Regions from separate parts of the Pseudomonas sp. FG43 genome, predicted to be linked through region 3. Evidence: riboswitches for the same ligand, from Rfam matches in the RefSeq annotation. Region 3 holds a riboswitch; each other region holds the start of a gene.
What was found. A riboswitch is a leader RNA that binds a small molecule or an ion and turns the genes downstream of it on or off. The one in region 3 is predicted to bind cobalamin.
Positions count from the first base shown of each region.

Region 1 (3,269 bases), on a different contig from region 3:
TCACAGGTGCTGGCCAGCGCATCGGCGGCGGCATCCAGACGCAGGTCCAGATCGTTGAGTTCACTGGCCTGTACCAGCCCCAGATGACGGCTCGGCAATTCGATACCGGTTTCACGGGAGAGCGCGCCATACCAGCGCAGGCCTTCGGTCAGGCTGCCTTCGAGCAACTGCGCATGACGCACGGTGCCGACCCGATTGGCCAGTACTCCGGCGAACGGCAAGTCCGGCTGGTAACGCGCCAACCCCAAAGCCAGCGCCCCGAAGGTCTGGGCCATGGCCGTGCCATCGATCACGCCCAGCACCGGAACGCCGAAATGACGAGCCAGATCGGCGCTGGACGGCGTGCCGTCGAACAGCCCCATCACACCTTCGATCAGGATCAGGTCTGCCTCATCGGCCGCTTCCCACAACAAGCGTCGGCTTTCATCGGCTCCTACCATCCATAGATCCAGTTGATAGACCGGCGCGCCGCTGGCCCGCTCCAGAATCATCGGGTCCAGAAAGTCAGGCCCGCACTTGAACACACGGACCTTGCGGCCCTGATTACGGTGCAAGCGTGCCAGCGCAGCGGTGACCGTGGTCTTGCCCTGCCCGGACGCGGGCGCGGCAATCAATACTGCCGGGCAATGACGCGGCGCTCTCATAACGGTTTACTCACAACTCGATGCCTTTTTGCGCACGAATTCCGGCCTGGAACGCATGCTTGACTACGCCGATCTCGGAAACGGTATCGGACAGATCGATCAATTCGGGTTTGGCGCCACGGCCGGTCACCACCACATGCTGCATCGGTGGACGGGCTTGCAGGTCACTCAGTACTTGTTCCAGATCCAGATAGCCGTGCTTGAGGGCGATATTCAGCTCATCGAGGATCACCAGCCCGATGCTCGGGTCGCGAAGCATTTCACGGGAAACTTCCCAGGCGGCTTCAGCGGCAGCGATATCACGCTGACGATCCTGGGTTTCCCAGGTGAAACCCTCGCCCATCACGTGGTAACGCACCTGCTCGGGGAAACGCCGGAAGAACAGTTCTTCGCCGGTGCTGTTGCGGCCTTTGATGAACTGCACCACGCCGCACTGCATGTCGTGCCCCATGGCCCGGGCGAGCATGCCGAATGCAGAGCTGCTTTTACCCTTGCCATTGCCGGTCAATACCAGCAGCAAGCCACACTCGTTGGGAGCGTTGGCAATACGCTCGTCAATTACCGCCTTCTTGCGCAGCATGCGCGCCAGATGACGTTCGTCACGTTCGGGGGATTCGTTCATCTCAGCTCTCCGCTTGAGGACACGCGAAAGCAGACGGAAGGACAGCATCAGACAGCACGGCAAAGCCCTGCGCAGAGCATCGCCCGCCGTGATGCTGTTGAGTGGATCAGGCCGGTCTCCGGGCTCATGAGCAGGCATCTGCCTGACCTGCGCGCCTTCCCGTGTCCTGGGACACAGTGGCATCGAGCGCAGTCTTGACTCATTTACCGTTGCGGGGGCAGCGCCGGGATCGGAGTTGCAATGCCTCCTCACCGGCTTCCCTGTTTCACTTTGCCAATCGAGGACTGCAAAGCACCTGAAACAAGCCGCGAAGGGTAGAGGGTTGGGGTGGGAGCGTCAATCGACACAACAGGATTGAACCTCGACAGTGCAGGTATCTCCTATCTTTTAACTGACCACTGACCGTTATGGAGATCGGCATGTTCACACTTAAACCGCAGCTTGCCTTGCTGCTTCTGGTTGCCGGGGGCCTTGTAGCCTGCGGCGAGTCCTCGACACTGCAAGTCTCGGATGGCACCGGCCCTTCGCCCAGGCTGCCCGAGCCGAACAAGACCCTGATCCCCACCGTCAATATCGCGCCCGCCGTGGGCTGGGAAAAGAACGCCAAACCGGTCGCAGCGCCCGGCACTCAGGTCGCGGCGTTTGCCGAAGGGCTGGATCACCCGCGCTGGCTATACGTACTACCCAATGGCGACGTGCTGGTCGCGGAAACCAATGCGCCGCCCAAACCTGACGACTCCAAAGGCATACGCGGCTGGGTCATGGAAAAGGTCATGAACCGTGCCGGGGCTGGCGTACCCAGCGCCAACCGAATCACCCTGCTACGCGACAAAGACCACGACGGCGTGGCCGAAACGCGCACGGTCTTTCTGCAAAACCTCAACTCGCCCTTCGGCATGACGCTGGTGGGCAACAAGCTCTATATAGCCGACACCGACCGCCTGATCAGCTTCCCCTATGAAACCGGCCAGACCTCCATCAACGCCCAGCCGACCAAGGTCGTCGACTTGCCTGGCGGCACGCTCAACCATCACTGGACCAAGAACGTGATCGCCAGCAAGGACGGCAGCAAGCTGTACGTCACTGTCGGCTCCAACAGCAATGTGGGCGAAAACGGCATGGATCAGGAAGAAGGCCGCGCCGCGATCTGGGAAGTGGACGCTGCCACCGGCCAACACCGGATTTTCGCCTCGGGCCTGCGCAACCCCAATGGCATGGACTGGGAACCACACACCGGCAAGTTGTGGACAGCCGTCAACGAGCGCGACGAGATCGGCAGCGATCTGGTGCCTGACTACGTCACCTCGGTGCAGGATGGCGGCTTCTATGGCTGGCCCTACAGCTATTACGGCCAGAATGTAGATGTGCGGGTCAAACCCCAGAAACCGGAACTGGTCGCCAAGGCCATCTCCCCGGATTACGCGGTCGGCCCGCACACGGCATCGCTGGGGCTGGTGTTCGCCGATGGCAAGACACTGGCGGCGCCGTTCAACGAAGGCCTGTTCATCGGCCAGCACGGCTCATGGAATCGCAAGCCACACAGCGGCTATAAAGTGGTGTTCATCCCCTTCAGCGGCGGCAAACCCACTGGCGCACCAGTGGATGTACTGACCGGCTTCCTGAGTGCAGACGAAAAAGCCCAGGGGCGCCCGGTGGGTGTGGTCAATGACCAGCATGGCGGATTGTTGGTAGCGGATGACGTGGGCAACAAGATCTGGCGAGTGACGTCAGTGAAATGACCCACGCCCCGGTAGAGGCTCTGCGCTCGGTCATGCCGCGTTGAAAACAGGCTGGGTAGGAGCGAATTTATTCGCGAGAGGCCTGTACATCCGAAGAAAATGTATAGGCCTTCAATGACGTCTCGCGAATGAATTCGCTCCTACGCGGGTGTTAATTATGCAGCTGTGCGTTCTGCGCCAGGTTCGAGGGCTGGATCACGCGCTTGGCGTTGAGATAGGCCTTTTGCCAATACGGCTTGTCCAGGCTGTCCAGCTTCACCGTGC
Region 1 is NZ_JBMDJL010000015.1:21,727-24,995, forward strand. Features, by position in the region: gene ACODS3_RS17540 (cobyrinic acid a,c-diamide synthase CobB) at 1-644, opposite strand, end outside; gene cobO (cob(I)yrinic acid a,c-diamide adenosyltransferase) at 655-1,266, opposite strand; cobalamin riboswitch at 1,359-1,580, opposite strand; gene ACODS3_RS17550 (PQQ-dependent sugar dehydrogenase) at 1,686-3,005, shown strand; gene ACODS3_RS17555 (C40 family peptidase) at 3,157-3,269, opposite strand, start outside.
Region 1: another riboswitch for cobalamin. It lies ahead of cobO (cob(I)yrinic acid a,c-diamide adenosyltransferase); the one in region 3 lies ahead of ACODS3_RS04310 (ABC transporter substrate-binding protein).

Region 2 (3,269 bases), on a different contig from region 3:
AGGATCACCAGGTCGGCACTGGCCAGCTGATCAGCAAACAGTTCATGCAGCGGGGACTCATGATCCAGATTCGGGTCGAGCTTGCGCTGGGCGTCCACTTGATCCGGGAAAGCCGCGAAAGTGCCTGCGGCAACGGCCGGGCTGTCGACCACGGTTATGACCGCATCGACGGTGCAGGCATTGCGGATTTCCGGCCACTGGAAAGCCTGGACCAGCGGTTTTGGCAACGCCAGACCCGAGGTTTCGATAAGGATGTGGTCCAGGTCGGCGCGACGCGACACCAATTCGCGCATCACCGGGAAGAACTCTTCCTGCACCGTGCAGCACAGGCAGCCATTGGCCAGTTCGTAGACACGACCAGTGGCTTCTTCTTCGGTGCAACCGATGGTGCATTGCTTGAGGATTTCGCCGTCGATGCCCAGCTCGCCGAACTCGTTGACGATCACCGCGATACGACGCCCTTCGGCGTTATCGAGCATATGCCGCAACAAGGTGGTTTTACCCGAACCCAGGAAACCGGTAACGATGGTGACGGGAAGTTTGGCCAGTGTTTTCATCGGATGCCCTTTGGCAATACGGCGGGCAAGCAGGACGAGAACCGTGCGCTGCGCACGGATCGATTCGCCACCGGATCACCCCGCCCGGTTGTAGTGAGAATTCGTGGGCCTGTGGCCCGGTTCGAGGCAGGTCTCCTGGCTTACGGCGGCGTATCGGCGGTGCTGGCCGACAGGCATTCATCGCGCCTTCCCGCTTGCGCAGTGGCCATGCAATGAACATCACCGTTTACAGTTGCGGGGGCAGCTGCGGCTTGGACCGCATTCCCGTCTTAGCTCTACCCTCCTGCAGAAGGCAGAGAACCTCAAGTGCGCAAGGCTACGCAGTGGTCGAGGGCAGGTCAATCGTTCAGATTGACGTTCAGTGGCTGCCATGCTCTCCTATTACAACTTGTTACGGGTGCCCTTCACGGGGTGAAACGGGAAACCGGTGCGCTCATTCACGCATGAGCAAGTCCGGCGCTGCCCCCGCAACGGTAAGCGAGAGAGGGTCAGAACCACTGTGCCACGGCATGGGAAGGTGATCCTGAAGGTGTTGAACGCTGCACATCAACGCCCCTCGCGAGCCCGGAGACCGGCCCGATACTGACTCAATGACACACCCGCGGTGGGCGGGCGCAGTTGAAACCTCCTGGCGCCCGTCAGCAGGTTCCTGTGCGCATGCCCGCCTGTCGAAACCAGAGGGAAGCGCCATGTCCACCATCAGCAGCAGCCAGTCGAGCACAGCCACATCCACCCAGACCCAACGCCTGACCGCCGCCATCAGCGCTGCGATTCTTGGTGCGTGCCTGGTGTATTTCGCCGGTTTCTCGCACATCGCCGCCGTTCACAACGCCGCGCACGACACCCGCCACAGCGCCGCCTTCCCTTGCCATTGAGACCTGACGCCATGTTCAAGCGAATCATCCAGACCGCAGGCTTCAGCGGTCTGCTGGCGGCACTGCTGCTGACCTTGCTGCAAAGCTTCTGGGTCGCGCCGCTGATTCTTCAGGCCGAAACCTACGAAAAAGCACCTGCCGAGCATGTGCATGAACATGATCATGCCGAGGGCGCAGCCGCCGGACACAGTCACGACGAAGAGGCCTGGGAACCGGAAGACGGCTGGCAGCGCATCCTCTCCACGACCGGTGGCAATCTGGTGGTCGCAGTCGGTTTTGCCTTGATGCTGGTCGCGCTCTACACCCTGCGCGGACCGGGCCGCACCTCCCAGGGCGCGCTATGGGGGCTGGCCGGTTTTGCGGTTTTCGTTCTGGCACCAACGCTGGGGCTGCCGCCCGAACTGCCGGGCACTGCGGCCGCCGACCTGAACCTGCGCCAATACTGGTGGATCGGGACTGCGGCTTCCACGGCTGCCGGGCTGGCCCTGATCGCCTTCGGCCAGAACTGGCTGCTCAAAGTGCTGGGCGCGGCCATTCTGGTAGTGCCGCACCTGATTGGCGCACCACAGCCGCTGACCCACGAGAGTCTGGCTCCTGAAGCACTGGAATCACAGTTCATCATGGCTTCGCTGCTGACCAACGCACTGTTCTGGATTGCTCTGGGCCTGATCAGCGCCTGGCTGTTCCGTCGCAACAATGCCGACCTGCACGCCTGATCACACCCCCGCACAGCCCCGTCCTGTCCTTGTGGCAGGCCTGGGCTGCCAGCGTGGCTGCCCGTCCACGCACCTGCTGGAGCTGATCGAAAGCAGCCTGAAAGCCCACGCTCTGGAGATCGGAGCCATCACCGCCCTCGCCTCCATCGACCTCAAGCAGGACGAGCCGGGCTTGCTGGAGCTGGCTGAATACCTGTCAGTACCGCTGATTTTCTTCGATGCCTCTCAACTGGCACGATACGAACCGCAACTGACCCATCGCTCGCCAACGACGTTCCTGCACACCGGCTGCCACGGCGTTGCCGAAAGTGCAGCGCTGGCACTGGCCAGCCAATTGGGCAACAGCCCTGCAACACTGGTGATCGAACGCCAGAAAAACATCAGGGCAACATTTGCCTTGGCACGCTCCCCTGGGCAGGGTTGATAATCCGCTGCTCATTTATCGCGCTCGACTCAGGAGAATCCATTGACCGTCTTTTTCATCGGTGCAGGCCCAGGCGACCCGGACCTCATCACCGTCAAAGGCCAACGATTGATCAACAGTTGCCCGGTCATCATTTACGCGGGCTCACTGGTGCCAGTCGCGGTGCTGGATGGCAATCGGGCCATTCAGGTGGTCAATAGTGCCGAGTTGCACCTGGAGCAGATCATTGCCTTGATGAAATCCGCTCATGAACAGGGCCGGGATGTGGCCCGCGTGCATTCCGGTGACCCGAGCCTGTATGGTGCGATTGGCGAACAGATTCGTTGCCTGCGCGAGTTGGGAATTCCCTTCGAGATCATCCCCGGCGTAACAGCCACGGCGGCCTGCGCAGCACTGCTGGGCACCGAACTGACGCTGCCGGACATTTCCCAGAGCGTGATCCTGACCCGCTATGCCGACAAGACCTCAATGCCACTTGGCGAGGAGCTGGCAAGCCTGGCACAGCATCGCGCCACCATGGCCATTCATCTGGGGGTCAATAATCTGCAGAAAATAGTGGAAGAGCTGACGCCGCATTACGGCCCCGACTGCCCCATAGCCGTGGTGCATCGCGCAAGCTGGCCGGATCAGGACTGGGTTTTGGGCACGCTGGCCAACATTCACGACAAGGTGCAGGAGAAAGGCTTCAGGCGTACGG
Region 2 is NZ_JBMDJL010000010.1:49,316-52,584, reverse strand. Features, by position in the region: gene cobW (cobalamin biosynthesis protein CobW) at 1-557, opposite strand, end outside; cobalamin riboswitch at 666-877, opposite strand; cobalamin riboswitch at 936-1,151, shown strand; gene ACODS3_RS13775 (CbtB domain-containing protein) at 1,247-1,432, shown strand; gene ACODS3_RS13770 (CbtA family protein) at 1,444-2,148, shown strand; gene ACODS3_RS13765 (cobalamin biosynthesis protein) at 2,129-2,572, shown strand; gene cobM (precorrin-4 C(11)-methyltransferase) at 2,615-3,269, shown strand, end outside.
Region 2: another riboswitch for cobalamin. It lies ahead of ACODS3_RS13775 (CbtB domain-containing protein); the one in region 3 lies ahead of ACODS3_RS04310 (ABC transporter substrate-binding protein).

Region 3 (3,269 bases):
GGAAATCGCCAGCCCCGCGCCACAGGCCGCCGCCACGATGGAGCGGGTCAGCCGGTAGTTCCAGACAATCCCTTCATCGATGGGGTCGAGCACATAGCCGGCAGCCCACAGTTTGTTCGCCAGCACCTGGAAGACCACAGGCAGGCTGATGCTGGTTTCACCGATGGCAGCGCCCGCAACAATGGCCAGCAGTAGAACCGCTGTAACCCAGAGCGTGTGGCCGAGCGCGGTGACCAGTTTCATTGGCCGGCGTTGTAGCGATTGGCGGCTTCGGCCAGTTCTTCTATGCCAGTGAACAGCCGGATGCTGGCCTGCATGGCATCGGCATCGATGATCACGATACGGCCATGCTTGACCGCCTCCATGTTGCGGGTCACCGGGTCGGATTTAAGGAATTCGAGTTTCTTGCGGTAATCGTCGGCCGGAAAGCGACGGCGATCCATGCGCGCGATCACCAGAATGTCCGGATTGGCCTTGGCGATGGTTTCCCAGCCCACGGTCGGCCACTCTTCATCGGACTCGACGATATTGCGCATGCCCAGGTTATTGAGCATGAAGTCCGGAATGCCTTTGCGGCCTGCCACATAAGGGTCGATGTTGATATCTGCGCTGGAGAACCAGAACACTGCGGACACATCCCGCTCCTTGTTCTGTTTGACGTTGGCGACCGCATGGGCCAGACGACTGCGCAGTTCTGCAACCAGTTGCTGACCGCGATCCTGTACGTCGAATATCCGGGCCAGTTGTTCGATGCTCTTGTAGATGGTGTCGATGCGGAAGGGCTCCAGGCGCGTGCCGTCGGCACCTACCAGATTGTCCTTGCCTTCGCAGTCGGACGGCATGATGTAGGTCGGGATCTTCAAGTCATGAAACTGCTGGCGGGTACCCACCACGCCCTGAGCGCCCACCATCCATTCAAGCTGGACGGCCACCAGCTCCGGGCGCTTGCCGATGACGGCCTCGAAACTCGGGTCGTTGTCCGCCAGGCGCTCGACCTTGTCGTTCTGCGCCTTGAAGCGCGGCAGCACATCGTTGAACCACAGCGAAGTACCCACCAGCTTGTCGCCCAGCCCCAGTTCGTAGAGCATTTCGGTCCCGGACTGGCCGATGGTCACTGCCTTGCGCGGCGCATGCTCGAACGTCAGCTTCATGCCACAGTTTTCGACAGTGAGCGGGTATTGAGTGGGAGCGGCAAGGCTCAGGGTGGACAGGCTCAGACCGGCGATGAGTGTGGCAAGGCGAGGCAGTGACATGTAATGCGATCTCCGTTTCGTACGTGCAGGGCGCAATGTACAGACAGGAAACACATCCCCGGCACTGCACGGAAGGCAGGGCAAGGCAGCCATGAACCGGCGCGCGGATGTCCTTCCCGGACACCCCGCCGGTCAGTAAAGTTGCAGGTCGGTAGGTCTCCTGACTGGCACGTCATTGCTTTGCTCCAGCCTTCCCGGAAATCACCAGTGGCCATTATGGAGTTGGCTCGATGCCTACAGTTGCGGGGGCAGTTTCGTTTGAGCCGCGCAGGTGCGAGGCTCTCGAATTCCCTGTTAGTTCCTCTCGGAAACCGACGGGGCGCGATGGTAAACGATAAGCCTTTTAGTGGCTAATCCTTTGCGCGAAAGCGCTGGAGGCAGTTGATCAGGTGCAGGCGCATCGCCGCCCTGGCCGCATCGCGATCCTGATGGGCGATGGCCGAGTAGATCTGCTCCTGTTCGCGCTGCTGGATATCCGGGTCATCCATGAGTTGAAATGACGGCACATTGCCGAAACCGACCCGTGCGCGAGGCAGGATGCTGTTGCCCAGTTGAGTCATGACATCGGTAAAGAAGCTGTTGGCAGTACATTGCACGATACTGCGATGAAACTCGAAATCGGCCTGGGTCGTATCGGTTTCGTTCTGGTCGCAGCGATGCAGCTCGTCCAGCGCCTTGCGTATGGCTTCAAGCTGCTCCGGTGTACGCCGTTGGGCGGCGAGGGCGGCAGACTCGGGCTCAAGGCTCAGGCGCAGCTCTATGATGGCTGCTGCATCGGGAGGGCTGCCGGAGATGGTTTCCGGAATCTGGAAGTCCCGGGGGCGCGAAGCATCGACCACGAAGGTTCCGATGCCATGGCGGGTTTCCACCAGCCCTTCGGCCTGCAAGCGCGACATCGCCTCGCGAACCACTGTGCGGCTGACACCGGTTTCCCGGATGATGACCTGCTCGGTGGGCAGCTTTTCACCGCTCTTGATCTCGCCTTCGCGGATCTTGCGCGAGAACTCGGCGACCAGTTGCTGGGTCAGGCTGGAGCGGCGGCCTGTAGGAGGGGAAGGGTGTTCCATGGGCGGGCTGATCGGGTCCGGGTCGGGGGGCTGAGTATAACCGGAGTAATGGCGTGTTTTGTGTCGTGATCGCAGCCTATACTGCGCCATTCGATCAAATTGAGGCTGCAATGTCGGACAACGTCGTTTCCTCGCAGAAAAACCATCGCCGTCTGGCTGAAACACTGGTCGACCGCTTTGCCCAGCGCATGCGCGATGGCGTGCTGCAGCGTGGCGAGAAGCTGCCTTCCGAGATCAATATCATGGAGGCCGAAGGGGTCAGCCGCACGGTGGTGCGCGATGCGTTGTCGCGGATGCAGGCGGCAGGGCTTGTCGAGACGCGCCACGGGGTCGGCACCTTTGTGCTGGACATGCCGCCACCTGAAGGTTTTTCGGTTGGGCCGGCGACCATTGCGACCTTGTCCGATGTGCTCAATCTGCTGGAGTTTCGCATCAGCCTTGAAGTCGAAGCGGCCGGGCTGGCTGCGCAGCGCCGTAGTCCTGAAGCCCTGCTGGAACTCAAGCGGGCCTTCGATGCGCTGCTCGAAGGGCCGGAAAAGTCCGGGACCACGATCAATGCGGACTTCCAGTTTCACCTCAAGATCGCCAAGGCTTCGGGCAATGCCTACCTGATCGACATCATGAAACACCTGGGCACCAAGCTGATTCCGCGTACCCGCATGAATTCTGCCTACACCGGGCAAAGTGACCGCAGCGCTTACCTGGCCGGGATCAACGCCGAGCATCGACAGATCTACAACGCGATTGCCGAAGGCAATGTGGATGCGGCCCGTTCGGCCATGTACCTGCACCTCAACGGCAGCCGCATCCGATTGCGGCGTACTCATAGCGAGTAGGGTTTGTTCGCGAATGAATTCGCTCCTACACCGCGGTAGGAGCGAATTTATTCGCGAAAGGATCACATAAAGTTGTACTGAATCCCCACTCGCAACCTCAGCTGGCGTTTGTC
Region 3 is NZ_JBMDJL010000002.1:333,431-336,699, forward strand. Features, by position in the region: gene ACODS3_RS04305 (FecCD family ABC transporter permease) at 1-243, opposite strand, end outside; gene ACODS3_RS04310 (ABC transporter substrate-binding protein) at 240-1,253, opposite strand; cobalamin riboswitch at 1,387-1,584, opposite strand; gene ACODS3_RS04315 (FadR/GntR family transcriptional regulator) at 1,604-2,320, opposite strand; gene ACODS3_RS04320 (FadR/GntR family transcriptional regulator) at 2,431-3,156, shown strand; gene ACODS3_RS04325 (oligogalacturonate-specific porin KdgM family protein) at 3,219-3,269, opposite strand, start outside.